One region of the Methylobacterium sp. J-118 genome, then DNA from elsewhere that is predicted to be linked to it. Evidence: predicted binding sites of a transcription regulator. Region 1 holds the regulator's gene; each other region holds the start of a gene.

Region 1 (9,351 bases):
CTTCGACTGGGCCTACAAGAACGGCGACAAGCTCGCCTCCGATCTCGACTATGTTCCTCTGCCCGACAACGTCGTGGCACTGATCCACGACGAGTGGAAAAACGTGAAGGACAAGGACGGGAAGCCCGTCTTCAACATGTGAGCGTGGCGGGGAGGAGGTTTCGGCCTCCTCCCTCGCTTCTGGGATCGCACCGCGTTACCACGCCACCCTTCGCAGAGAATCGCGGATGCCCGCCTTGACTGAAACGATTGTCCTCGCCCGAACCCGAGCGACCGCCGCGCGGAAGGGGCCGAGCAAGAATCTCGACACCCTGTTCCGGGCCAGTGCCTACGGGGCGGCGCTCCTGGTGCTGATCGTCCTCGCCGGCATCCTCAGCGCCATCATCTACGGCGGCCTTCCCGCCTTCCACCAGTTCGGCCTCGGTTTCCTGACCTCGAGCGCCTGGAACGTCGGCACCGAACAGTACGGCGCGCTGGTGGCCGTCACCGGGACGCTGATCTCGGCGCTCCTGGCCCTCGCCATCGGCGTCCCGATCTCCCTCGGCATCGCGATCTACCTGACGCAGCTCTGCCCGAACTGGGCACGCAAGCCCGTCGCCATGACGATCGAGCTCCTCGCCGCGGTGCCGAGCATCATCTACGGCATGTGGGGCCTGTTCATCTTCGCCCCGCTCTTCGCGCAGTTCGTCGAGATCCCGGTTTCCAACATCGTCGAGGGCCTGCCGATCATCGGGACCGTGCTGTACGCTCGGATCCCGTCAGGCGTCGGCGTGCTCACGGCGGGCATCATCCTGGCGATCATGATCGTGCCGTTCGTGGCCTCCATCGCCCGCGACATGATCGACCAGATCCCCACGATCATGCGGGAGAGCGCCTACGGGGTCGGTTGCACCACCTGGGAGGTGGTGCGCTTCGTGCTGATCCGGCACGCCTCGGTGTCGATCATCGGCGCGATCATGCTCGGCCTCGGCCGTGCGCTCGGCGAGACGATGGCGGTCACCTTCGTGGTCGGCAACGCCAACAGGCTCTCGGCCTCGATCTTCGATCCCGGCTCGACCATCGCGTCCCGGATCGCCAACGAGTTCAACGAGGCGGACGGCATGCAGCTCAACGCCCTGATGGCCCTCGGCTGCATTCTCTTCGTCATCACCTTCATCGTTCTGGTCGCCGCGCGCATCCTGACGCGGCGCGTGCGGGTCGGTTGAGGAGCCCCATGGACGCGACCAACACCCTTGCGGCGCCTCCGCTCGCGCAGAGCCGCGTCCGTCCCGGCCGGCGCCGGGCCGACGCGGTGCTCCGCGGCTTCTGCGCCCTCGCCACGCTCCTCGGCGTCATCGTGCTGGGTTCGATCCTGCTGATGCTGATCGTCCAGGGTGTGCGCGGGTTCACGTCGACCCTGCTGACCCAGCCGACGCCGGGACCCGGCAGCGAGGGCGGCGGCATCGCCAACGCGGTCCTCGGCAGCCTCGTGCTCACCACCATCGGCATCGTCATCGCGACCCCGGTCGGCGTGATGGCCGGAACCTTCCTGGCAGAATACGGCCGGACCTCGAAACTGTCCTTCGTGATCCGCTTCCTTAACGACATCCTGCTCTCGGCCCCGTCGATCCTGATCGGCCTGTTCATCTACACGCTGATGGTGCGACCGATGGGCAGCTATTCGGGCTGGGCCGGCGGCGTCGCCCTCGCCATCATCGCCACGCCCGTGATCGTGCGCACCACCGAGGACATGCTGAGCCTGGTCCCCGGCACCCTGCGGGAAGCGGGCGTGGCCCTGGGGGCGCCGCCCTCCACGGTGATCATGAAGGTGACCTGGCGGGCGGCCTCGGCCGGCATCGTCACCGGCATCATCCTGGCTCTGGCCCGCATCGCGGGCGAGACAGCCCCGCTCCTGTTCACGGCCCTCAACAACAACAGCTGGTTCAATGCCGACCTGATGGGCGGCATCCCGAACCTGCCCGTGATGATCTACCAATTCGCGCTCTCGCCGTATCCCAACTGGCAGCAGCTCGCCTGGGCCGGGGCACTCCTGATCACCATGACCATCCTCGCCCTCTCGGTCATCGCCCGCGTGGTGATCAAGCCGCAGCGTGCCCGCTGAAGCGCAAGCCCGAAGGATCAACCCGATGAGCACCGCCGCAGCGTCCGTCACCACCGACCGCCAGTTCCAGGCCTCCGCCAAGACCGTGGCCGACACCAATGCCCCCGTACGCATCGCCGTGAAGGGGCTGAACTTCTACTACGGCCATTTTCACGGCCTGAAGAACATCGACCTGAACTTCCACGACCGGCAGGTGACGGCCCTGATCGGCCCCTCGGGCTGCGGGAAGTCGACCCTGCTGCGGACCTTCAACCGGATCTACAGCCTCTATCCGGAGCAGCGCGCCGAGGGACAGATCCTTCTGGACGGCATGAACATCCTGGATCCCAAGATCGATCTCAACGATCTGCGCGCCCGGGTCGGCATGGTCTTCCAGAAGCCGACGCCGTTCCCGATGTCGATCTACGACAACGTCGCCTTCGGCATCCGCCTCTACGAGAAGCTGGGGAAATCGGATCTCGACGACCGGGTCGAGACGTCGCTGCGCAAGGCGGCGCTCTGGGACGAGGTGAAGGACAAGCTCAAGCAGTCCGGCATGGGCCTGTCGGGCGGCCAGCAGCAGCGCCTGTGCATCGCCCGCACCGTGGCCCAGCGCCCGGACGTCATCCTGTTCGACGAGCCGACCTCGGCGCTGGACCCGATCTCGACGGGGCGCATCGAGGAACTGATCGAGCAGCTGCGCGACGAATTCACCATCGCGATCGTCACCCACAACATGCAGCAGGCGGCGCGCATCTCGCAGTTCACCGCGTTCATGTATCTCGGCGAGCTCGTCGAAGTCGGGCCGACCGACAGGCTGTTCATGAACCCGACCGAGCGGCGGACGCAGGATTACATCACCGGCCGTTTCGGCTGATCAGCCTCGGAAACCGCACCCCCGCGGCGCTGCGCGCGAGCATAGCCGCCGCGGCCGGGTAAGATCTGCATCAGACCCGAGGCATCGCACGTCCCCGAGGCATCGCACGTCGCGGCCCCCATCGAAGGATCTCCCCCATGCCCGGCCATATCGTCTCGTCCTACGATACCGACCTGGAGAACCTGCGCCGCTCGATCTCGGAGATGGGCGGCGTGGCCGAGAAGATGACCGCCGAGGCAACCGACGCCCTCGTCCGGCGGGACGACGGGCTCGCCCAGGCGGTGATCCTCGCGGACAAGCGCCTCGACGCCCTCCAGCGGGACATCGAGGAGCGGTCCGTCCTGCTGATCGCCCGGCGCCAGCCGCTCGCGATCGACCTGCGCGAGACCATCTCGGCGATCCGCGTCTCGGGCGATCTCGAGCGGATCGGCGACCTCGCCAAGAACGTGGCGAAGCGTGTGGTTGCGATCTCCGATCAGGCCCCGGCACAGAAGATCGTGCTGGGCGTCCGCCACATGAGCGACCTCGCAGAGGGCCAGCTCAAGGACGTACTGGATGCCTACGCGAGTCGCGACATCGAGGCCGCCCATGACGTGTGGGAGCGCGACGGCGAGATCGATGCGCTGTACAATTCGCTGTTTCGCGAGCTCCTGACCTATATGATGGAGGATCCGCGCAACATTTCGTTCTGCACCCACCTGCTGTTCTGCGCCAAGAACGTCGAACGCATCGGCGACCACACCACCAATATCGCCGAGACCATCCACTATCTCGCCACCGGCGAGACTCTGGCGGGCGACCGGCCCAAGAACGATGCGTCGAACTACGCGACGGTCGAGCACGAATAGGTCCCGGAGCGAACCCACGGCGCCTCACCATCTTCGGGGCGGTCGCCGCGGCGACGGCTGGTTCCAGTTGAGACGGGCTGGGCCTCCAGAACGCGCGGCGGGTTCGCCCTTAGAACAGGTCATCGAACGTGAGCATGCAAGTCCTGATTGTCGAGGACGAGGAGGCACTGACCACGCTGCTGCGCTACAACCTGGAGGCCGAGGGCTTTCTGGTCGATACGGCGGCCCGCGGTGACGATGCGGAACTGCTCCTGGCCGAGCGCATGCCCGATCTGGTCCTGCTCGACTGGATGCTGCCGGGCCTCTCCGGGATCGAGCTCTGCCGCCGCATCCGCGCCCGGCGCGAGACCGAGCGTCTACCGGTGATCATGCTCACCGCCCGGGGGGAGGAGGGGGACCGGGTCCGCGGCCTCGGCACGGGCGCGGACGACTATATCGTCAAGCCGTTCTCGGTCCCGGAGCTGCTCGCCCGGATCCGCGCCCTCCTGCGCCGGGCCAAGCCCGCCCATGTCTCGGATCGGCTGGCCGCCGGGGATCTCGAACTCGACCGCACCGGCCACCGGGTGCGCCGCGCCGGCGAGGAGCTGCATCTCGGCCCCACCGAGTTCCGCCTGCTCGAATTCCTGATGCTCGCCCCGGGGCGGGTCTTCTCCCGGGAACAGCTCCTCGACGGGGTCTGGGGCCACGACGTCTATATCGACGAGCGCACCGTGGACGTGCATGTCGGGCGCCTGCGCAAGGCGCTGAACGGTCCGCGCCAGCCCGATCCGATCCGCACCGTCCGCGGCTCCGGATACGCCTTCGACGAGACCTTCTCGCTCGAGGCTTGAGCGGCGCGGTCTCTCGGATTCAAAATGTCCGGGATCCAGCCCGTTTGGAAACCCTGCATCGACACCGGCCGCGCTGCTCAGCGGGTCAGCGCGGCGCTCTTGTCGGCGGTCGGAACCGAGGCCAGAGCCTGAAGCACCGTCCCCTCGGTGAGGATCTGGGGCAGCACCAGAGGCTCCCCCGCGCCGGCATAGAGCAGGTATAGCGGCACGCCGCTCCGCCCGTGCTTTTCCAGGAGGCGGGTGATCTCGGGATTCTGGTTGGTCCAGTCGCCCTTCAGGTACGTCACGCCCCGCTCGGTCATCGCGGTCCGCACCGCCTTCGTGGAGAGGGAGGTGGTCTCGTTGACCGCGCAGGTGATGCACCAGGCCGCGGTCATGTTGACGAAGACAGGTCTGCCCGCGTTCACCAGCGTGTCCAGGCGCGCCTGGGTAAATGGCTCGGCGCCGCCGGTGAAGGCCTGCGCGCCCGGACCCGCACGGTCCTGCGGGAGGGTGAGCGCGAGGGCCGCGACGGCGAAGAGCGCCAGGGCCGCGCCGACCTGCGCGATCCGGGCGGCCCCGGGCGCAGCGCCGCGCCCGCGCTCCCAGGCCCAGGCGGCGAAGCCCACCAGCACCAAGCCGATCAACGCCGCCAGAAGGCCCCTCGGCTCGACCTGCTGCGCCAGGACCCAGATCAGCCAGGCCACGGTGGCATAGACCGGGAAGGCGAGCCCCTGCTTGAGGGTCTCCATCCAGGCGCCCGGCCGCGGCAGCGCCCGCAGGGCCGGCGGCCAGAGGGTCAGCGCCAGGAATGGCAGGGCCAGGCCGAGCCCGAGGCTCGCGAAGACGGCGAGCGCCACGCCGACGCTCTGGGTCAGGGCGAAGCCCACCGCCGAGCCCATGAACGGCGCCGTGCAGGGCGTCGCCACCAGCGTGGCGAGCACGCCGGTGAAGAACGAGCCGCTCAGGCCGGCGCGCCGGGCCAGCCCGTCGCCGAGACCGGCGAGCCGGCCCCCGATCTGAACCGCCCCGGACAGGTTCAGGCCCATCGCGAACAGCAGATAGGCGAGCCCCGCCACCACGGCGGGCGATTGCAGTTGGAAGCCCCAGCCGATCGCAGCCCCGCCGCCCTTCAGGGCGATCAGCAGGGCGGCGAGCCCCAGGAAGCTCGCCAGCACGCCGGCCGTGTAGGCGAAGCCGTGCAACCGGAGGCGGGCCGGGCTCTCGCCGGCATGCCGGACGAGACCCAGCACCTTGATCGACAGCACCGGGAAGACGCAGGGCATCAGGTTCAGGATCAAGCCGCCGAGGAAGGCGAAGGCGGCGGCGGTCGCGAGGGTCAGCGCATCCCCGTCGGGGACGGACGCCGGCCGCGGGGTCGCCGCGTCGACCGGCGGCCCAACGGCCGGGAGCATGGGCTCGTCGCCATACGCGAAGGCGAGGTGGCGGCTGCCGTCCTCCGTCACTTCGTCCAGGGTCAGCACGCCGGGAAGGGCCTCGGGCGCCGGATCGGTCGGGCTGCTCCGGGCGAGGGTGAGGTGCAGGCCGGTCCCGTCGGCCGACATCACCTGTGCGGCGGCATTGTCGATCGCGGTTTCGGCATAGGGGAAATAGGCGGCGTTCCGGACCGCGTCGGGCCGGAGGCCAGCCGCCGCGAAGTCGAGCCGCAGAGTGTCGCCCTGGCTCGACAGGCGCAGTGGCCAAAGCGCCGGTGCGGGGAGGGCGGCCCGGGCGCGGGCGAACAGGGCCGCGATGTCGGGATCGGGCCGCGGTGCCCCCACCGGCAGGGTCAGGGCGAGGTCCGCCGAGCCCGGCACGCATTCGGTTTCGCAGACGAGGTAGGTCAGCTTGGCCCGGATCTCCACCGGGGTCGCGGGATCGAGGCTCGGCGGCGGCGTCACGGGGACGAGGAGCGTGACCTCGCCCTCGTAGCCGTAATTCATCAGCGTCGCGATCGGGATGCGCTCCGGCGCCGGCCACCGGATCGCCCCGGCGTTGAAGCCGGCCGGCAGGGTCCAGGTGACCTCGGGCGGCAGCCCGGAATCCCCCGGATTGCGCCAGTAGACGTGCCAGCCGGGCTTCACCTGCATGCGCACGGCCAGGGTGAAGGGCTGCGCCCCCGTCACCGCGCCGGGCTCGGCCACGAGGCTCGACCGCACGAGATCCGGCGGCGTGCGCAGGCCCTGCGCCAAAGCGGGCGTGCAGCAGGCGGCGAGCAGCAGGAGTTGGAAGGCGAAGCGGCGGATCATGCTGTCCCTTCGCGCGCCGGGCGGGCGCGGTTTCACGCGCGGTCTCTTCGAGCCTGGGGCGGACTTTTCCGTGACGGACGCCTTATAGCGCGCCGAATCGATGCGTGTCCCGCACCCGGATGATCGACCCATGGGCCGCGACATCGACGGCCTTCAACCGCGGGGCTCAAAGAGCACCAGGTCGAGGAACGCCGTCCGTTGATCGTCCCGCAACCGGCAAAAGTGGTCGACTGCCGAGCGGGCGGAGTCCGAGGGCGGCGCGCGCATCTGTCGGAACGAACGACTGTGCGGGATCGTCATCGGCGGCCTGCCGCCGCTTCTGCAATTCCACGACCGCACGGGCGATCGAACGAAAGGGCGCCCAAATCCTCCAGCCGGCTCGGCGAGATACAGGGCACGTTGAGGCATGTGCCGATACGCTCCGGGACCACGGCCGGAGCGCGCACCGGCTTCGAGACATCTGTCGATCCGTTCTGCGCCGCGCGGCAGCACAAGAGCGGCCATCTTGCGCCCCAAGGCCGTAACGGCGTCAGCCCGGCAGCGGCGCCGTCGCCCGCTCCAGCCATGTGCGCGCGCCGGCATCAAGGACCGGTATCAGGACCTCGCGGACCCGCGCGTGATAGGCGTCGATCCAGATCCGCTCGCCCGGATCGAGCAGGTCCGGATCGATCAACCGCCGGTCGTAGGGCGCGAGCGTCAGCGTCTCGAAGCCGAGCATCGGGCGCTCGCCGCCCGCAACCGCGCGCGGCTCGACCAGGACGAGGTTCTCGATCCGGATGCCGTAGGCGCCGGCGGCGTAGTAGCCAGGCTCGTTCGACAGGATCATCCCAGGCTCCAGCGCCACCGTGCCGGTCTTGGCGATGCGCTGCGGCCCCTCGTGGACCGAGAGGAACGCCCCGACTCCATGGCCCGTGCCGTGGTCGAAATCGAGCCCCGCCTGCCAGAGGGGCGCCCGGGCGAAGGCGTCGATCTGGGCGCCGGTCGTGCCCCTCGGGAAGACCGCCCGGGCGATAGCGACGTGGCCCTTCAGCACCCGGGTGAAGCGATCGCGCATCGCGGCGCTCGGCTCCCCCATCGCGACGGTGCGGGTGATATCGGTGGTGCCGTCCAGGTATTGCGCCCCGGAATCGATCAGGAACAGCTCGCCGGGCCGGACCGCCCGGTCGCTAGCGCGGGTGACCCGGTAGTGGACGATCGCCCCATTCGGTCCGGATCCCGAGATCGTCGGAAACGACACGTCGCGCAGGTCGCCACCGGCGGCGCGGAAATCCTCCAGCGCCTCGACCACGGCGATCTCGGTGAGACCGCCCGCCGCGGCCGCATCGTCGAGCCAGGCGAGGAAGCGCACGACGCTCGCCCCGTCGCGGCCATGGGCATCGCGCGCGCCGGCGATCTCGGCGGCGTTCTTCACCGCCTTCATCCCGGTGATCGGATCCTTGCCGACATCGACGGTGCCGCCGGCCGCCTCGATCTTTTCCTTCAGGGCGACGGCGCCCGTCGCCGCATCGAGCCGGACCCGTACCCCGCTCAAGGATCCGAGCCCGTCCTCCAGCGCGGCCCGGGGCAGGATCTCGGCGACGGGGGCGAGGGCCGCGCGCAGGGCCGGGTCGACCTCCGCCGAGACCAGGAAGAGGCGTGCCAGCCCCTCGCGGGGCAGAATCGCGTAGCCGAGCGCCAGGGGCGTATGGCCGATATCGGCACCCCGCAGGTTGAACGCCCAGGCGAGGTTGTGAGGGTCCGAGATCACCAGGGCGTCGCAGCCGGCCTCGGCCAGGATCGCGCGCACCCGAACCAGCTTCTCCTCGACCGTCTCGCCCGCCAGGGCATCCGGGTGGCGGACGACCGGCCCGGCGGGCGGCTTCGGCCGGCCGGCCCAGACCGCGTCGACCAGATTCGGCACGGCGCGCATCGCGCCCCCCGCTTTGGTGGCGGCCCGGTCCAGGCGCGCGAGCCCGTCCGGCGTATGCAGCCACGGATCATAACCGAGCACGTGGTCGCGCTTGAGGTGAGCGCCGATCCACGCCTCCGGCGTCGACTCGGCCAGGGGCACGACCGTGAGGATGGCGGTATCGATTTGCTCGGGCGCCTGAAGGGTGTAGCGGCCGTCCACCACCAGGGCGGCGGAATCCGTCAGGATCACCGCGGTCCCGGCGGAGCCGGTGAAGCCGGTGAGCCAGGCCAGCCGCTCGGCATCGGCGGGCACGTATTCCGACTGATGCTCGTCGGCGCGCGGCACGACGAAACCGTCGAGGCCGGCCTCGCGCAGGGCCGACCGCAGCGCCTCGATCCGCTCGGCGCCCTTGCGGTGGCCCGGATCGTCGAAGGTCTGGAAGCGCTGGCGCGGTCGGGAAGGAGGCGGCTCGATCATGCGGCGAGGGTAGAGCGCCCGCCGCCAGGGTGGCAACCGGCCTGTTCGGCGCGCGTGCCGGTGACACGGCACGCGCGCGGGGCCGGCGGCGTCGAAGGAGCGATAGCCGCGACGGGTCCC
Region 2 (9,351 bases), 940 kb from region 1:
GGCCTTCGGGATCTCGGACCAGGAATAGCCGCCCTCCGTGCAATCCTGCTGCACCGGGACGTAGACGGTCGCGCCGGGTTCGAACGTGTCGGCCACCTGCGCGAGGAAGGTGAATTCGTCGACCGCGTCGTCCGGCAGCGAGCCGCCGCTCCAGGTGATCGCCGTCACGCCCTCGGAGGCGGTGCCGTGGTGGGTGGTGTAGGTCCGGGCGTAGGCGCCGCGGGTCGTCGCCACCGTCCAGCCGGGCTTCGGCATCGGCTTGGCGCCGATCAGCCCCTCCGGGATCGTGACGCTCACCCGGGTGGTCGGCTTGCCGGAGCAGCCGTGCATGATCTGGACGACGCCGCGATAGGACGAGCCGGGGCTCGCCTGCTTGCGCTCCAGCACCGCGTGGGCCTGTGCCGCGGAGGCGACGAGGCCGAGGCCGAGCACGGCCGAAACGAGACTTTTCATGGGAATGCATCCGTCCTGAGGGATCCGTTGGCAAACGATCGCTCAGGCCGTCGGCGGTCCCCTGGGTGACGTGCCGCCCCCGGGCGGGGGGCGGGCGCAGGGTTCGGCAGGCTGTCCGAAGCCGGCGCACGCGTGCGCCGGCGCGATCCACGCGACCGCCGAGGGGGCCTCCCGGGGCGGAAGCGCGGTGCCGGTGACCTGAGCCGCCGTGCAGCAATCGCCGTGACCGTGCGGGACCGCCTTGCCGAAATCCGACCCGTCCGCGGAATGCTGCGCGCAGATCCCGTCGGCCGCCGCCGGCATCGGCATCAGGCCACCGAGGAAGGCCTGAAGGACGAAGGCATAGAGCGCCAGCACGGCGATCACGGCGCGCAGCGGCCGGGCCTGAGGACCCCCGCGACGATTCCCCGTGGTCGGACCCGGTCCCATGCTGCTCCCGCACCCCGTGCGCTTCCAACGCCTATGGCAGTCCTGCCACACCCGGAGGGTCGTGGCTGTTGCCGGCGGGCCGCAGCCGAACGCGGCGTGCGCTGGCGCACCGCGATGCCACAATCCGGCCCCTTCGATAGGGAGTCTTAAGCGTCAACCCGACAGCGTGGCGGCCGAGACGATCCCTCCCGCCACGATCCGAACAGACTCCGGACCAGAGCCAGCGACCGATGCGCATGACGGCACAAAACCGGTTCACCACCCTCCTGAGCGTGGCCGCCCTGAGCGCCCTGGGCCTCGGCGCCGCGGAGGCCCGTGACCAGGGCAATTACGCACAGGCCGAATGGGCGCAGGACTACGCGTCGCCCGCCGGCATGCAGGTGCAGCGCGAGACGGTGCCGATCCTCTCGCCCCAGACCGTGGCGGCGACCGAGCAGATGGTCGAGCGCTACAAGGACATCGTCACCCGCGGCGGCTGGCGCCCGGTCTCCGGCGCCGAGCACCTGCGCATCGGCTCCCGCGGCCCGGCCGTGGCCGCCGTGCGCCAGCGCCTGATCGTCACCGGCGACCTCGATGCCGCCGCCGGCGGCTCAGGCGTGTACGATTCCTACGTCGCCGCCGGCGTGAAGCGCTTCCAGTCCCGCCACGGCCTCAGCCAGACCGGCACGATGAGCCTCGCCACCCAGCAGGCGATGAACGTTCCCGCCGACGTGCGCCTGCGCCAGCTCGAGACCAACGTCGTGCGCCTGCGCTCCTATTCGGGCGATCTCGGCCGGCGCTTCGTAATCACCAACATCCCGGCCGCCCTGGTCGAGACGGTGGAGAACGGCCAGGTCGTGACGCTCCACGCCGCGGGCGTCGGCAAGATCGACCGGCAGTCGCCGATCATGAACACCAAGGCGACGCAGATCAACTTCAACCCGACCTGGACGGTCCCGGCTTCGATCGTGAAGAAGGACCTGATCCCGAAGATGCAGAAGGATCCGAACTACCTCACGGACAACCGGATCCGCATCCTGTCGAACGGCCAGGAGGTCTCGCCGAAATCGGTGAACTGGAACTCCGACGAGGGCACGCGCTACACCTACCGGCAGGATTCCGGCGCCGACTTCAACTCGATGGGCATCGTCCGGATCAACATCCCGAACCCCTACGGCGTGTTCATGCACGACACGAACACCAAGGGCGTGTTCGGCGACGATTTCCGCTTCATCTCGTCGGGCTGCGTGCGCGTGCAGAACGTGCGCGAGTACATCACGTGGCTCCTGAAGGACACGCCCGGCTGGGACCGCCAGAAGGTCGAGGAAGCGATCGAGAGCGGCAAGCGCGTCGACGCCAACATCGCCCAGCCGGTGCCGGTCTACTGGACCTACATCACGGCCTGGTCGACCCCGGACGGCGTGGTTCAGTTCCGCGACGACATCTACAAGCGCGACGGCGTGAACGTCCCCTCGACCATCGGCGCGCCGACCCCGGTCGCCAGCGCCGAGCCGATGCCGCAGACCTTCGAGCCCGGCGACGAGGAATAGTCCGCCGGCCGGCGCTGCCGACCCGCTTCCGAATCATCCGAGGCCCGCATCTCCCCCGAGATGCGGGCCTCGCGCGTTTGGGAACGCCGCTGTCATCGCCCGGTCAAACGGATCTGCTTGGCCGCTGGGGCCACGTCGCGGGAGCGGGTTTGCCGGCTTCCTGCCTCGGCACTGGCTTGGAATTCCGACAGGAGCCCCGATGTCGCGCGAATCGACCTCCGGAGATGGACGCCTCACCCGCCGGGAGACCGTGGCGGGCCTCGCCGGATTGGGGCTCGTGGCCGGCCGGGCAGAGGCCCAGGGGGCCGCGGAGGCCACCGGGATCGTCTATGCCGGCGCCACGGCCGGGGCCGGCCGGACTCCGCTCCCCGGCGTACTGGTCTCGAACGGCCGCGAGATCGCGCGCACGGACGATCAGGGCCGCTATCGCCTGCCGATGCCGGGCGACGGCGCCGTCTTCGTGATCAAGCCGCCGGGCTACGCCCTCCCGCGCGACGCCGACAACGTGCCGCGCCATTCCTACATCCACCAGCCGAACGGCACGCCCGCCGAGATCGGCCTGCGCTATCCCGGGGTCGCGCCGACCGGGCCGCTGCCGGCGTCCATCGACTTCACCCTGACCCGGGTCGATGAGCCGGCGGATTTCGATGTCGTCCTGTTCACCGATCCCCAGCCCGAGAGCCGGTTCGAACTCGACCACGTGCGGGATACGGCGGTCGCCCGCGCCATGGCGATCCCGGCGGCCTTCGGCCTGACCGCCGGCGACGTCCTGTTCGACGATCTCTCGCTCTACGGCCGGTCCAATCGCATCGTCGGGCGGATCGGGCTGCCCTGGTACAGCCTGCCGGGCAACCACGACCTCAACATGCAGGCCCCGGATGCCCGCTACAGCCGCGAGACCTGGAAGCGGGTCTACGGCGCGCCGACCTACGCGTTCCGGCACGGGCGGGCCTGGTTCGTGATGCTCGACAACGTCGAGTGGTTGGGGCCGCCGGTCCCGGTCGGCGCCAACACCTACCGGGGGCATATCGGCGACCGCAGCCTGGCCTTCCTGCGCAACCTCCTGCCGGAGATCCCGCAGGACGACCTGATCGTGCTGGCCATGCACATCCCGCTGTTCACCGATACGACGCCGGACGATCCCCACGGCATCACCCTCGACCGCGCTGCCCTCCTCGATCTGCTGGCGGGGCGCCGGGTGCTGAGCCTCTCGGGCCACACCCACACGACCGAGCACCATTACCCGGCCGACGGGCACCACCATCACGTGCTGACCGCCGTCTCGGGCTCGTGGTGGAGCGGGCCCGACACGCGCACGGGCATCCCCTCGGCCGACAGCCGCGACGGGACGCCGAATGGGTTTCACGTCCTGTCGATCCGCGGCACCGACTACACGACCCGCTACGTCGCCGCGCAGGGCCAGCCCGACGAGACGATGCGCATCCTGTTCGAGAGCGAGGCGCGCGTCGGCGCCGTGGAGGTGATCCGCTCGACCCGGCCGGTCCAGGGTCTCCGGCCGCCGGTGCCGCAGGACGCGCTTCCCGATACAACCCTGGTGGTGAACGTGTTCGACGGCGGGCCGCGCACGCGCCTGACCGCCCGGATCGGCGACCGGCCGCCGCTGGCGATGGCGCGGACCCGCCGGCTCGACCCCTTCGTCACCGAACTCTTTGCGCGCTACCCGGAGACCAAGAAGAGCTGGGTGCAGGCGACGCCCTCGACCCACATCTGGACGGCGCGGCTGCCCGACGACCTCGCGCCGGGTGCGCACCGCGTCACCGTCGAGGGGACCGACGAGTACGGGCGGCCGATATGCGGTTGCACGGTGCTTGAGATCGCGGGCGAGCGCGGATAGGCGGCCAATCCCGACGCCGAGCGCCCCGTTCCGGTGTCCAGCCGGGTCGCGAACCCGCCACGCGGCCTCGGAACCCACGCGAGCCCGGTCCGTTGGTCCGGATCCCAAGCCAACAGGAGCCGCGTCATGGCCAATCCCGGCCTACCCGAGCCCACGCCCGGCGATCTGCCGCCGCCCCCGCCGATCCCCGATGAGGAGCCCGATATCGGGCCGACCGGACCGCGCACACCCTATCCGGTGAACGATCCCGGCATCGGCGAACCGGGCGGTCCGGGCTCCGAGCCCGACGTCTTCCCCGGCACACCCACCGATCCCGGCACGCGCATGTGATCCGAGCGTCAGTGGCCGCCGTGCGAGGTGCGAACGTCGCGCGGCGCGTTGAGGATCTCCGAGAGGCTCGTCACCACGTGGCGGGCCTCTTCGTCGGTCAGGCGTAGCTGGAACGGCGGCAACGCGCCGGCCTGAAGAGCGACCACCGCCTGGCCCTCGTCGTCGGTGCCGATCTCGATTGCCGAGGACGTCACTTCGAGCATGGCGATGTCCTCGTCGCCCATCTCGTCGGTCATGTCCGGCTCGTCGGTGTCGTCGATCGCCGTGAGCAGCTGCCCGACGGCGCGCACCAGGGCGCGGGCGGCCCGGGCATCCATCACCACCGCCGTCGCTTGATCGTCCTTCTGGAAGGACAGCTGGATGTTCGCACCGTCCAGCGAGACCGATATGCCTGCCATGTATCGTCCAGAGCCGCGCGTCGTAACTGCTTGCACGCACTCCGTATATGCATCGCGGAGGCCCGAAAACACAGGGGGCGGCGCGCCGCGGCCGCGCCTTCGTCCCGGCCTGCGACGCAGAAGATACGCGGCCGGCGCCTTGTTGCGGCCGCAGCCAGCGATTAAATACGTTCTCGGGGGGCTTACCCACCGAGGCTGACGCTTTACACGGTTCAGCGTCTCGCGCCCCGCCACCCTGGCCAAATCCAGAAAGACCGTGGTGCATCACGCGGCCGTCGTGCCGCGCGAATGGCCCATGGACGAACGAGGTACAATACGTGAATACCGGCACTGTGAAATGGTACAATGAGACGAAGGGCTACGGTTTCATCCAGCCCGACGACGGCGGCAAGGACGTGTTCGTTCACATCTCGGCCGTCGAGCGCGCCGGAATGCGCAATCTCATCGAAGGCCAGCGGGTCTCTTACGAGATCCTGACCGACAAGCGCAGCGGCAAGGACGCCGCCAGCAACCTGCAGGCAGCCTGATCCTTCCGGCTCTGCGGGTCCCGCGCCAATCCCCCGCGCGGATCGATGCCCGCGGGGCTCCCGCCCGGCGGGAGACGGCGGCGGGACCCTGATTCGGCCGCACGATGCGGCTCTCCCTTCCGACGCTACCGTCCCGGGCGAAACCGCCCGGTCCCAGGTCGCGCCGGAGGCAAATCCCCAACACGATACCGGGCGGTACGAACGTCCGGTCCAGAAAAGACCAGAAAAGAAAAACACTTATGTTGTTCGAGTACACACGCCGCCGCGGCATCCGTTCACCGGTGACCGACGCCCCGACCTTCCGGGTCGGCAAGCTGGCCCAGGCCAGGACCGCGGACCATACCGGGATCGATGTCAGTCACCTGATCGACCGGTCCTACAACTACCATTCCTCACGGGAACTGCACTGGCATCTCGCCGACCGCCTCGGGCTCGCCCCTGCCGCGGTCATGGTGCGCGAAGCCGCTGTGGCGGCCTGACAACGGCCGGCGCCGCCGTCCTCAGCGGCCCCAGGCCGCCAGGACGGGATCGCGCAGGGCCGTCGAGGCGGCGAGGAGTTCGCCGTGAACCGGGTCGGGCCGGTTGTAGGGGGTCGCTGCGCCCGTGAAGTCGCAGACGACCCCGCCGGCCTCCCGCAGGACGAGGTCCGCCGCCGCGAGATCCCAGTCGCGGGCGTGACCGGACACCATTCCGATATCGACGGTCCCGTCCGCCACCCGCGCGAGCCGCAGGGCGAGGGACGGGATCCGGGCGATCGATTCGAAGTCGGGATTCGGCCCGGCACCCCGTGCCAGGCGGTCGAGCATCGGCTTCGGGCCGGTGATGCGAGCGCCGGCGAGGCGCGCGCGGGGATCGACCCGGATCGGTACGCCGTTCCGGGTCGCGCCGCGCCCGTGCACCGCCTCGTAATCCGCGTCGCCGACCGGCGCGTGGACGAATCCGATCACCGGCTCGCCGTCGGCCAGCAGCGCCACCGCGATCGACCAATCCGGATGGCCCGATAGGAACGCCCGGGTCCCGTCGATCGGGTCGACAATCCAGACGAGGTCGTGGCCGAGGCGGGCCGGATCGTCCGCCGTCTCCTCCGACAGCCACGCCGCCCGCGGGACGAGCGCGCTGAGGCGGACCTTCAGGAAGGCGTCCACCGCGACGTCGGCTTCGGTCACCGGCGAGCCGCCGGCCTTCGACCAGATCCGGGCGGAGGTCTGACCGCCGAGCCGGAAGAAGGGCCGCGCGATGTCGGCGGCCTCGCGCATGACGGCGCGCAGCTCCGGCATCAGGGCGGATACCGCATCGTCGGTGAGAGGCTCGGGCATCGCGCTCCGCGTGAGATCCGTGAGGGCCGGAGAGCCCCGCCGCACCGTGCATCCGGTCGAACGGACGTCCGCGCATTCGGGCTGAGGGGGCCGGGCGCGGAAGGATCGCGCACCCGACCCTGCCGTTGTACGGCGCCGCCCGCACCGCCACAAGGATGCTGGTTGATCAATCGATAACGACCAATCCGCGCAAGGAAATGTTGAGCATTCAAGGAAGCATTGAGCATTCCGCAAATGACGGCGCCGTCCAGAATCGCTTAAGGACGGCTCTTAAGCGGCGTGGAGGAGTTCGGGTGCGATTTTGCTTGGCATAACGGACGGCCCGGTCGGTGCCGCCACTTGCTCAAGGGATCCGGACCGATGAACACTTCGCCGTTCGTGGACGAACATCACGCGGGACAGCGCATGCAGGGTGCCGAGGCCCCCCCCCACCTAATGGTCTCGCCGCTTCCGGTGATCGGCCGCACCCCCGGCGCCCGCAGGGCCGTCGGGATCGCGCTCGCCTACGCCGTCGAGGATGCCGAGATCACCGGGTCCGACCGGTTCAGCCTGATCCTGGTCGATGCCGAGGGCGAGGAACTGCATCGCCTCGGCAGCTTCGACGAGGACGACGTGGTCGCGGTGTGGCGCGACATCGCGGCCCGCGCCGGTCTGGCGCGGATGATCGTCCGCGAGGACGGGGTGCGCGTCCCCGTGACCGAGCAGCTCGGCCGCGTGATCCTCGGTCGGGTGCGCATCCGGCGCCGTCATGCCGGGCTCGGCGGCCGCCGCCCGCGGTTCCTGACCCGCCGCAAGACCGGACGCCTCCCGGCGCGGCCGCAGATCTTCCGCGGCGAGAACGAGATCATCGCCCGCACCTGACCGCCCCGACGGCTCTCAGGCGAGACCGCGCAGCAGCGCGTCCGTGGCAAGGCCGGCGAACAGGATCAGGCCGGCATCCCGGTTCGACCGGAACAGCATCAGGGCCCCGCGCCCGTCGCGCTCCTTGAGCGACCGAATCTGCCAGGCGAGATGTCCGGCGAAGGCCGCGACCCCGAGGAAGCCCATCAGGCCCGCCCCGGCCGCCCAGGCAGCGAGCCCCACGAACAGGGCCGCCAGGGCGTAGCACAGGCCGACGGCGCCTCTCACATGCCGTCCGAACAGGCGGGCGGAGGAGCGGATCCCGGCGATCTCGTCGTCCTCGATATCCTGCACCGCGTAGATCGTATCGTATCCGACCACCCAGGACAGCGCGCCCGCATAGAGCAGCAGCGCCGGCGCATCGAGGCGGGCGAAGACCGCGACCCAGCCCATCAGCGCCCCCCAGGCGAAGGCCAGCCCGAGGACGGCCTGGGGCAGGGGCATGACGCGCTTCATGAACGGGTAGATCGCCACCGGGAGGAGCGAGCACAGCCCGACGAGGATCGCCTGCTCGTTGAACTGCAGGAGCACCGCCAGCCCGACCAGGGCCTGGACCATCAGGAACAGGGCGGCGTGGCGCGGGCGGATCTGCCCCGAGGGGAGGGGGCGCAGGCGGGTGCGCTCGACCTGCGCGTCGAGGTCGCGGTCGGCAATGTCGTTGTAGGTCGAGCCCGCCCCGCGCATCGCCACCGCCCCGATCAGGAACAGCAGGCAGTGCCAGGGATCGGGGAAGGACTGGTCCGCCGCGATCGCCGCCAGCGCGGCCGACCACCAGCACGGGAGGAGCAGCAGCCACCAGCCCACCGGCCGGTCGATGCGCGCGAGGCGCAGATAGGGGCGCCACGGCCGCGGCGCGACCCGCTCGACCCAGTGGCCTGTGACGGCGTCGGCCGGGCGCCCATCCTCGATCGCCGTCCCGCCCGTCGGTGGCCCGCTCATCGTTCGGCTCTCCGGTCGTCCCGCATCTCGATCCTCCCCCGCCGCAGAGGGAGGATCCGCGCCGGATCCGTGAGCCTCGCAGACGTTCTTACAGAGCGCCCTGCGGCAGCTTGAAGCTGCCGGTCAAGCCCGGGCCTCCGAGCAGGCCGCCGCCGCCGCCATTGGCCTGCGCCTGAGCCTGGGCACGGGCCTGCGCCTCCATCTTGGTCGCCTGGGCGGCGACGCTGCAGATCTTGGTGCGGATACCGCTGACCTTCATGTGGTCGGCCTTGAAGCCTTCGGCGAAGGAATCCGGGATCGAGCACCATTCCTTGTTGGCGGTGATCCACTTCATGCCCTCGGCGCCGTTGGTCTGAAGCTTCCCGAACAGGGCGCAGGCTTCCTGCGGCGTCATCTTCTTCTTCGTCTGGGAGGCCGCATTGGCCCGCCCGACCAGCGCCTTGCGCTCGGCCAAGGTCTTCTGGATGGCGCCGCATTCCGGCGCGGCGCCCTGTGCGAAGGCCGCCGTCCCGAACAGGACGGTGCCGGCCAGCACCGCAGCCCCCAGACCCAAGCTCCTCTTCGCCATCCCGCGACTCCCTCGACGACCCTGCCGAATCCGCGTGCGGCCGGCTTCCTTCACGTAACTGTGGGTTCGCCATAGGAATGTGGCGTCAATCGAGCGGCAAACGGGCG
Region 3 (9,351 bases), 2.4 Mb from region 1:
CCCTGGCCGAGAGCGGCCTCGTGCGGGCCAGCCAGGGCCGGGGCACCTTCGTCGAGGACGCCCCGCTGGCCTACCCGATCGGGCCGCGCACCCGCTTCTCCGAGATCGTCGCCGGGGCCGGCCGCGAAGCCTGGGGCGACCTGATCGCCTCGGGCACCCGCCCGGCCGGCTCCGAGCAGGCGGCGGCGCTGGCGCTCCCCCCCGGCGCGCCGGTGCTGGAACTGCTGACGGTCCACCGGGCGGACGACACCCCGCTGTCGACGGCGCTGACCTGGCTGCCGCTGCCACGCTTTTCGGGCTTCGCCGAGGCCTATGCCGAGCGCGGCTCGATCACCCGGGCGCTGGCGGCCTGCGGCGTCCACGACTACACCCGGCTCTCGACGCGCATCCGCGCCCGCCCGGCCGATGCCCAGGAGGCGGGGCGCCTCGACATCGCCCCCGGGCGGGTTGTGATGGTCGTCTCGAGCGTCAACATCGACCAGGCGGGCGTGCCGATCCAGGCGAACCGCACCCTGTTCGCCGCCGACCGGGTGGAGCTGGTGATCGGCACGTGAGGCCGGTCAGCGCGCCGCCGGCCCGATCAGCGCCCGGCGCAGGCGGGTCGAGACCCCGTCGATCGCCGCCACGGTGACGAGGATCATCAGGACCAGGAAGGCGACCTGCCTCAGCTCCAGCACGCGGATCAGCTCGGTGAGATACTGGCCGATACCGCCGGCGCCGACGATGCCGATGATCGTGGCCGAGCGGGTGTTCGATTCGAAGAAGTACAGCACCTGGCTCGCCAGCACCGGCAGCACGGCGGGGATCAGGCCGAAGCGGATCCGGTGCAGGGCCGAGCCGCCCGAGGCGACGACGCCCTCGCCGGGCCGGCGGTCGCAGGTCTCGATCGCCTCGGAGAACAGCTTGCCGAACGCCCCGAAATCCGAGCACGCGATGGCGAGCGCCCCCGCGAAGGGGCCGAGCCCGACGACGTTGATCCAGATCAGCGCCCAGATCAGCACGTCCACCGAGCGCATGACGTCGAGGCCGCGGCGGACGGCGAAGCGCGCGAACGGGTTGGGGACGACATTCCGGGCGGCCAGGAACGCCACCGGGAAGGCCAGGATCGCCGCCGTCAGCGTGCCGAGGAAGGCGATGCCCAGGGTCTCGCCCAGCGCGTGCAGGAAGGTCCAGAACTGGCCCTCCGGGGACGGCGGCAGCATCAGCACCGCAAAGGTGCCGAGCCGCCCGAGCCCGTGGAGGATCCGCGCCACCGAGAAATCGAGGCGCCAATAGCCGAACGCCGCCAGTCCGAGGAGGAGGCCGATCACCCCGGCCAGGCGTGCCCGCGCCGCCCAGTCGATGCGGAACTGCGCCGGGTAGCGGGCGCGCAGCCGGGCGAGGTCGGCCCGGGCGGTCGCCCGCAGGGTCTCGGACCGCGCGCTCATCGTGCGTGCTCCGGGCCGATCAGCCGATGGCGGACCCGCTCGGTGGCGAGGTCGATGCAGAACACGGTGAGGATGATCAGCACGAGGATCGCGCTGACATCCGCATAGTAGAAGTTGCGGATCGCCACCAGGAATTCCTGGCCGATGCCGCCGGCGCCGACGAAGCCCATCACCCCCGCCCCGCGCACGTTGATCTCGAACCGCAGCAGCGCGTAGGAGGCGAAATTCGACAGCACCTGGGGCAGCACCGCGAAGCGCACGGTCTCGATCCACGTGGCGCCCGAGGCCGACAGGCCCTCGACGGGACGCATGTCGATGTTCTCGACCACCTCGGAGAACAGCTTGCCGAGCGCCCCCGTGGTGTGGATGGCGATGGCCAGCACGCCGACCATCGGCCCGAGGCCGAAGGCGATCACGAAGAGCAGCGCGAACACCACCTCGGGGACGGTGCGGCAGACCTCCAGGAAGCGCTTGGCGGCGATGCGCAGCAGGCGCGACCGCGCGAGGTTGGCGGCCGCCAGGAAGCTCAGGGCGAAGCCCGCGAGCCCGCCGAGCAGCGTGCCGAGATAGGCCATCAGCAGGGTCTCGCCCAGCAAGCCAAGCCAGTTCGGCAGGCCCCAGTACCAGGCGCGGACGTCCTCGATCGGATGGTCGAGGCCGATCGGCGGCAGGATCTCTTGGATATACGCGGTGAACTTGCCGATGTTCTCGATGAAGACCAGCGGCCGCACCTCGGCGGCGAGCCCGGCGAGCAGCGCCAGCACCGCGACGATCGCGAAGCCCGCCAGCGTGCGGCGGCGCGCGGCCCGGGTCGCCGCCGCGTAGAGGCCGGAGAGGGCGGCTTCCCGCTCCGGCGGCAGGGGTGTCGGGCCGTGCGAGGTCGGCATGCCCGGATCAGGACTTCTTGCGCTGCTCGTCGTTGAACTTCAGCATGTCGATGATCGGCTGATAATCCTTCAGCGTCACCGGGGTGAGGCCCTGGTCCTTGCCGTCCGACAGCCGGTCGAACGCCGCCTTGTCGGCGGTCGGCAGAGCGATGAAGGCCTGGCGGATCTTGGCCTTCAGGTCGTCGGGCAGGCTCGCCAGCACGGCGAAGGGGCCCTCCGGCAGGAAGTCGGACTTGAACACCACCCGGAAGTCCGACTGCTGCATCGGCGTGCCGTCCGGCTTCTTGAGCATGCCCTTGGCGGCCATGCGGGTGACCATCGTGTCGGTCTCGGAGTTCCAGAGATTGGCGGCGGCGTCGGCGGTGCCCTGGGTGAGCGCCAGGACGGCGTTCTCGTGGCTGCCGGCGTAGAAGGTCTTGGCGAAGAACTTCTCCACGTCGTAGCCGGCCCGCTTGAGGAAGAAGCGCGGCGCCTGGTTGCCGGAGGTGGAATTGGGGTCGACCAGAGCGAGGTTCTTGCCCTTGAGGTCCTCGACCGTCTTGTACGGGCTCGTGGCCAGCACGTAGACCACCGAATAGTAGCCCGAGGCGCCGGTCTCGTGCTTCTGGTTCACGATCGGCTCGATCTTCACCCCGGTCATCACCGCCCGGGCGAAGGAGGCGGGGCCGTACCAGGCGATCTGGATGTTGCCGGCGCGCTGGCCCTCGATCACGGCCGCGTAGTCGCTGGCGACCCGCAGCTTCACCGGCACGCCCAGGGTCTTGGTCAGGTAGGCGGTGAGCGGCGCCCAGCGATCGGCGGTGCCCGAGGCGTTCTCGGCGGGGATCACGCCCAGCGTCAGTTCGGGATACTGGGCCTTCCAGTCCTGGGCGGCGGCCGGCAGGCCGAGGAGCGCGAGGGCGGCGGCCGCGGCCGCGAGGGTGCGTCGGGTGATCATTGCGTTCTCCTGTGCGGGCCCTGGGGCAGGGCTCGGCCGGCCGGCCCCCTGCGCGCCGGGGTGACGGACATCGTTGTCGGCTCAGGCGCCGATCGCGGCTTCGCGGACCGGACGCGCGGGCATGGAGCCGGGCAGGCCCGGCATGGCCGCCCGCTGCTCCGCCTCGCGCTGCGCGGAATCGTCGAGCACCTCGCCGGCCTCCAGCCCGTAGAGCCGGCGCGCCACGTCCTCGGTGAGGTCGAAGGGGCCGCCCTCGAACACCACGCGGCCCGCCGCGAGGCCGACGAGGCGGTCGCAATAGGCGCGGGCGAGGTCGAGGGAATGCAGGTTGCACAGCACCGTGATGCCGTAGCGCCGGTTCACGTCGGCGAGCGCATCCATCACGAGGCGTGTGTTGCGCGGGTCGAGGGAGGCCACCGGCTCGTCGGCGAGCAGGATCTCGGGCTCCTGCACGAGGGCGCGGGCGATGGCGACGCGCTGCTGCTGCCCGCCCGACAGGCCATCGGCCCGCTGGCCGGCGAACTCGCCCATGTCGAAGCTCTCCAGGGCGGCGAGCGCCATGGCCCGGTCCGCGTCGGACCACAGGCGCATCAGGGCCCGGTGGCTCGGCACGTGACTGAGGCGCCCCATGAGCACGTTGGTCATCACGTCGAGGCGGCCGACGAGGTTGAATTGCTGGAAGATCATGGCGCAGCGGGTGCGCCAGTCCCGCAGGGCCCGGCCCCGCAGGGTCGTGACGTCCCGCCCGTCGTGGAGGATACGGCCCGAACTCGGATCCGCCAGCCGGTTGATCAGGCGCAGCAGCGTCGACTTGCCGGCACCCGAGCGGCCGATCACGCCGACGAAGCTGCCGGGCTCGATCCGCAACGAGACACCGTCGACCGCGCGCCGGTCGCCATACTGGCGCGTGAGATCTTCGATGACGAGCATGCATCCATCCGCGGCGGAATGGCCGCAGCTAAACGCCGCTTCTACGACGGTTGGATGACGAAGACCTCGGAATATCTATAGCCGACGAATGAATAGGGATCCGCGCGGGTATCTTACCGAGATGATGTCGCCGCCACGCGGACGAAGACGGTGTCCGCGGCGGCGATGTCACGCCGAAGCTTCGTGACGGTCCAGAAACGCTTCGATGGCGAGCCCGCGGAAATCCGGCAGCGCCCGGCGCAGGCGCGCGTGATCCCAGTCCCACCAGGCGAGGCGCTCCAGGCGCGCGGCGATCGCCTCGGGGAAGCGGGGCCGCACCGGCCGCGCGGGATTGCCGACCACGATCGTGTAGGGGGCGACATCGCGGGTGACGATCGCCCCCGCCCCGACCACCGCGCCGGTGCCGATGCGGCGGCCGGGCAGGACGACGACCCCGTGGCCGATCCAGACGTCGTGGCCGATCGTCACCGGGCTCGACCGGCGCCGGTCGAAGAAGGCGTCCTCGTCCGCCTCCTCCGGCCAGTAGGCGCGGGCCCGGTAGGTGAAATGCGCCTGCGATGCGCGCTCCATCGGATGGTTGCCGGGATTGATCCGCACGCTCGCGGCGATCGAGCAGAACTTGCCGATCGTCGTGTAGATCACCTCGCCGTCCTGGGCGATGTAGGAATAATCGTCCAGGACCGATTCGGTGATGCGGGTGCGGGCCCCGATCTCGGTGTAGTGGCCGAGGCGGCTTGCCTGGACCCGGGCGCTGGGATCGATGGCGGGCGCGAGCCCGAGGGGCTGGTCAGCCATGGGCGTCTCCGAAGGGCAGGCGCGCCAGGAGCCGGAACGGCCCGGACCCGTCCTGGGTCAGGAGGCACACCGCGTCGATCACGGCGGGCTCCGGGCCCGAGGCGGCATAGGCCGCGGCGAGGCGCCGGTGCCAGCCGTCGTGGTCGGGCCCCGGCAGGGCGTCGGTCAGGGTCATGTGGAAGCGGAAGGCCTCGAACACGTAGGGGTAGCCCCAGCGGTCGAGCAGCGCGCGGCCGCGGGAATCCAGCCGCTCCGGCCGGCGCTTCGCGCGCTCGGCCCCGGTCAGCGGCGCCCGGAACGGGTCGAGGGCGGCGACGCATTCGGCCGCGAGCAGGCCCAGACCCGGCGGCGGGGCCTCCGGCACCAGGGCGAGGAACGGTCCGAGCGCCGCGACCACCAGCGGCCCGAGCGGCACCGGCGGGTGCGCGGCGGCGAGGCCCCGGGCGGCGGCGACGAGATCGGCCTCCGCGGTCCCCGGCGCGAGGCGCAGCGGCGCCTTGAGGGTCGCGTGGAAACCGTAGAGCCGGGCCCCCGCCGTGACCGCAGCGAGGCCGCCCGGTGTCTCCGGATGCGGGACCGTCCGCCCGGACGCGTTGTCGTAGCCGAGCACGGCGTTGCCGAACGCCTCCAGACGCGAGCCCGGAGCAGGGAGCCAGTACAGGGCGTAGCGGCGCGACACGTCCAAAGCCTCCGGGTATCTCGCGGCATTCCTCAGGCCGTCGGCGCGTAGCTCCGGGCGTCGGCGGGCCGGCGCGGACGGACATCCATGGCGTTGCCGCGCCACACGATGGCGCTCTGCACCCAGGCGCCCAGCCAGATCGCCGGGATCAGGAGATCGCGCACCAGGAAGACCGCCGGCATGCGGGGCGAGCGATGCCAGCCCGCGCGGACCGCGAGCCAGTGCTCGGCTCCGTAGCACAGGACCGCGATACCCGCAGCGCCGGAAAGTCCGGCGAGGCTGCCGGACCACAGCGCCAGCAGCAGCGCCGGCAGCAGGACGCCGCTGCCGATCTCCGGGATGAAGAACAGCGGGAAGGTCACCCGCCGCAACCGGGCCCAGCGCAGCTGCCGCGCCCAGACCTCCCGGAAGCCGCGGGGTCCCAGGGGCTGCTCGAAGGGGCTCGCCACGAGATGGACGCGCTTGCCGGCGGCCCGGACCAGCTTGGTGGCGGCCGCGTCCTCGGCGATCTCGGCGGCGAGCGCCTGGAGGCCGCCCTGCGCTTCCAGGAACGGCTTGTGCCACAGCATGCTCTTGCCCTGCGCGAAACCCAGGCCGAACGCCTCGGCGGCGTATTGCCAGCGCGCCTGCAGGGTGTTGAGGAAGGCGCACTCGACCTCGGCCATGAAGCTGCCCGGGCGCGCGCCGGCCGGGGTCGAGCAGACGAGGCCGGTCTCCTCCCGCCACGCGGCCTGGAGGCACTGGAGGTAATCCGGCGGCATGGCCACGTTGGAATCGGCCAGCACCACCCAATCGTGGGCGGCGGCGCGCCAGCCGGGCAGGCAGTTGTTCAGCTTCGGGTTCTCGCTGACGCGCTCGTCGCCGCGGATCAGGCGGGCCGGCACGTGGGGATGGGCGGCGATCAGGCGCTCCACCAGCGGCACGATCGGATCGGCCGGATCGGCCACGCAGAAGATCAGCTCGTAGGCCGGATAGTCGAGGCGGAAGCTCCGGGTCAGCATCTCCTCGCTGTAGGCCTCGACCCCGTGGAGCGGGCGGACCAGGGAGACGGGCGCCCCCGCCGGAAACCGCGACGGCCCGTGGCTTCGGCCGATGCGCCGGCCCGCGATGGCGATGCTGCCGATCTGGACGAGGGCCAGGAGCGCGCCGAGGGCGAGGGCCGGCACCGTGGCGTCAATCATGCGGGATCCCCCGTTGGCGTCCTGAGCGGCCCGGTCGCTAGCGGCCGGACCGCGTCAGTCGTGTGACACGCACGGGATGCGGGCCGGATATTGCCGGCCCGCGGTCGCGGCGTGGTCCTCAGAACCGGAGGGTGAAGTTGCCCTTGACGGCCTGATCCTGGGCCCGGGTGCCGGTCTGGCCGGTATAGGCGACGCCGAGGCTCGCGTTCGGCGCCACCGCCAGGTCCAGGCCGACCTCCGCCACCAGCGCGTCCCGGTCGATCGGAACGCCCGCGCTCAGGAAGGCCGGGCCGGTGCCGAAGCGCAGCAGCGCCGCCGGCACCACGTCCCCGAACGCCCTCCGGTATCCGATGAGCCCCCGCAGCGTCACCGGCAGACCCAGGCCCAGGTCCAGGCTGGTCTGCGCCCGCAGCCCGACGGTGGCCGCCCCGAGGTCGTAGTCGCGCGCGAAACTCGTCAGCGCCGCCGCGCCCCCGGCCTCCGCGAAGGCGTCCCGCCGGATCCCGACATAGGCCCCGCCCACGAACGGCTCCAGATAGGCCGCCGCCGGCTGGACCGCCGCCGCCGCGCCGTCCTTCGACACCAGCACCGCCGGCGCCGGCGCGCCCAGCACGATCTTCCAGCCGAGCTCGCCGAAGCCCTGCAGGGTGTGGCCGCCGCCATGCCCGGTCAGCGTGTCCGACAGCCCGTACAGCACCGCCCGCCGGGTGCGCGTATCCGTGTCGGCGTAAATCACGCCCAGCCGCAGCGAGACCGGCCCCAACTCGGCGCCGCCGTAGACGCCGCCGAACCCGCTCTTGAGCGTCGCGCTCTCCGCCCGGCTCAGGCCGCCGCTCCGCCCGGCGCTGTCGAGATTGGCCTCCGTGTAGCCGCCGACCACGCCGAAGCGCAGCCCGCCCGGCAGGCGTACATCCGCGCCGGCGGCGAAGCCCGCGATCTGCCGGTCGAGGTCGAAGGCGTTGCCGCCCCCGCCGGCCGTGCCGAACGCCCCGAAGCCCTGGCCCCAGAGCCCGAAGACCTGCGGGTCGAGGGTGCGCACCGGCACCCCCGCCACCACCGGCGCCCGGCCCGGCAGATCGGCCGTGTAGGCGGCCGGCAGGCTTCCGTAATCGAGCCCGGTGCCGGGATTGCCCCAGCGCAGGCGGTCGAGCACCGCCTCGCGCACGAAGAACGCGGTCTCGTAGGCGGTCGAGACCGTGCTGGCGTGGATGTCGCCGGCGAGCGCCCGGAAGGCGGCGCCGGCCTCGCCCGTGGTGAAGCCGGACGCGGCGTCGTAGAGCCGGCCGGCGCCGCCCGCCTGGATGGCGTCGGCCGCGGCCGCGCCGTTGCGGCCGGTGGCGGAGCTGGAGAACGCCACGTCGTTGCGGGTGAGCGTCAGGTCGACCTCGTTGGCCAGGTAGCGCAGGCCCGGGCTGAGGAAGGCGAGGTTCGACGTGACGCCGGCGAACTGGCCCGAGACGCCGCCGCCGGCGGTGAGGATCGCGTAGGTGGTGCGCGGGCTGTAGCTGCCCGAGGCGGCCAGCACCTGGACGGTGCCCCCCGACAGGGCGGCGGCGCCGCCGGCCGCGATCCGGTCGGCCTGGCCGGCGGCGTTGGCCTCGACCTGGTAGGTCGAGCCGGGCGCGAAGGCGACCGCGCCGGTGACCGAGAGCGTGCCGATCGCGGTGCCCGGCGCCACCGTGCCCCCGGACAGGGCGCTGATCCCGCCGACCGTGCCCGATCCGCCGAGCAGGCCGCCGGAGCCCACGAAGGCGGTGCCCGCGATGGTGCCGTTGGCGTAGAGGGCGCCGCCCTGGCCGATGGCGACATCGATGGCCAGGCTGTCGGCGGTGTCCATCCGCAGGGTGCCGGTCACGTTTCCGAAGTACCCGGCGGCGGAGTACAGGTCGATGCGGCTCCAGTAGCTCAGCGCGCTGCCGTAGAAGGCGGCCAGCGCGTTGGTCTCGGTGTTGACCAGGATCTGGTTGATGGTTCCCGTGGACAGCTGGCCGTAGAGGCCGCCGCCGGGCGCCAGGGTGCGGGCGGCGGTGGTGGAGCCGCCGTAGAGGGGGGCCAGCAGGATCGACGCGTCCGGCCCGTTGGCGGGGGCCTGCTCGCGGGGGGCCTGGGCGAGGCTCAGGGTCGGCAGGCCGTAGGTGAGCCGGCTCTGGTAGGTGGCATGGTTGGCGGCCGACGGGAGGTAGGGGTTGCCGGCGCCGTTGGCCGCGCTGCCGGCGCAGGCCGCGACGGTGTTGCCGCACTGGGCGGCGAGGTAGGCCTGGATCTGGCCCTGGGCCTGGACGAACTGGTTGGGCAGGTTGATCGCCGTGCCGGTCACCGCGGCGTTGTTGATGTAGGCCGGGTTGGTGAAGGCCTGGGCGAGATCGTAGGCGGCGAGCGCCCGGCTGCCGATGATGTCGAGGGGGTAGTGCACGCCCAGCACGATGCGGTTGTTGGCGTAGTCGGCGGCGCGCAGCAGCATATTTTGGTATTGCTGGGGCACCAGCATCGCCAGGAGGATGCCGTCCGTGAAGGC

Evidence for each region. The regulator PhoB, encoded in region 1, activates phosphate uptake and scavenging genes when phosphate is short. The targets are predictions, from matches to a motif close to TGTCATNNANCTGTCAT.
Region 2: the regulator PhoB is predicted to act here: its motif matches at 2,502-2,518, upstream of AC3IF3_RS06930 (calcineurin-like phosphoesterase C-terminal domain-containing protein).
Region 3: the regulator PhoB is predicted to act here: its motif matches at 4,225-4,241, upstream of phnC (phosphonate ABC transporter ATP-binding protein).

Annotation. Positions count from the first base shown of each region.
Region 1 is NZ_JBYQFA010000001.1:483,441-492,791, reverse strand. It holds gene pstS (phosphate ABC transporter substrate-binding protein PstS) at 1-142, shown strand, start outside; gene pstC (phosphate ABC transporter permease subunit PstC) at 228-1,205, shown strand; gene pstA (phosphate ABC transporter permease PstA) at 1,214-2,101, shown strand; gene pstB (phosphate ABC transporter ATP-binding protein PstB) at 2,127-2,957, shown strand; gene phoU (phosphate signaling complex protein PhoU) at 3,095-3,805, shown strand; gene phoB (phosphate regulon transcriptional regulator PhoB) at 3,940-4,635, shown strand; gene AC3IF3_RS02280 (protein-disulfide reductase DsbD family protein) at 4,713-6,863, opposite strand; gene AC3IF3_RS02275 (aminopeptidase P family protein) at 7,393-9,231, opposite strand; gene AC3IF3_RS02270 (hypothetical protein) at 9,261-9,351, shown strand, end outside.
Region 2 is NZ_JBYQFA010000001.1:1,427,200-1,436,550, reverse strand. It holds gene AC3IF3_RS06945 (copper chaperone PCu(A)C domain-containing protein) at 1-453, opposite strand, end outside; gene AC3IF3_RS06940 (hypothetical protein) at 496-882, opposite strand; gene AC3IF3_RS06935 (L,D-transpeptidase family protein) at 1,113-2,411, shown strand; gene AC3IF3_RS06930 (calcineurin-like phosphoesterase C-terminal domain-containing protein) at 2,611-4,266, shown strand; gene AC3IF3_RS06925 (hypothetical protein) at 4,393-4,596, shown strand; gene AC3IF3_RS06920 (hypothetical protein) at 4,605-4,994, opposite strand; gene AC3IF3_RS06915 (cold-shock protein) at 5,312-5,521, shown strand; gene AC3IF3_RS06910 (AsnC family transcriptional regulator) at 5,761-6,000, shown strand; gene AC3IF3_RS06905 (inositol monophosphatase family protein) at 6,022-6,837, opposite strand; gene AC3IF3_RS06900 (DUF6101 family protein) at 7,243-7,698, shown strand; gene ubiA (4-hydroxybenzoate octaprenyltransferase) at 7,714-8,676, opposite strand; gene AC3IF3_RS06890 (hypothetical protein) at 8,765-9,244, opposite strand.
Region 3 is NZ_JBYQFA010000001.1:2,894,606-2,903,956, reverse strand. It holds gene phnF (phosphonate metabolism transcriptional regulator PhnF) at 1-554, shown strand, start outside; gene phnE (phosphonate ABC transporter, permease protein PhnE) at 561-1,427, opposite strand; gene phnE (phosphonate ABC transporter, permease protein PhnE) at 1,424-2,314, opposite strand; gene phnD (phosphonate ABC transporter substrate-binding protein) at 2,322-3,251, opposite strand; gene phnC (phosphonate ABC transporter ATP-binding protein) at 3,333-4,181, opposite strand; gene AC3IF3_RS13980 (LbetaH domain-containing protein) at 4,350-4,976, opposite strand; gene AC3IF3_RS13975 (DUF1045 domain-containing protein) at 4,969-5,655, opposite strand; gene AC3IF3_RS13970 (ceramide glucosyltransferase) at 5,688-6,836, opposite strand; gene AC3IF3_RS13965 (autotransporter family protein) at 6,955-9,351, opposite strand, start outside.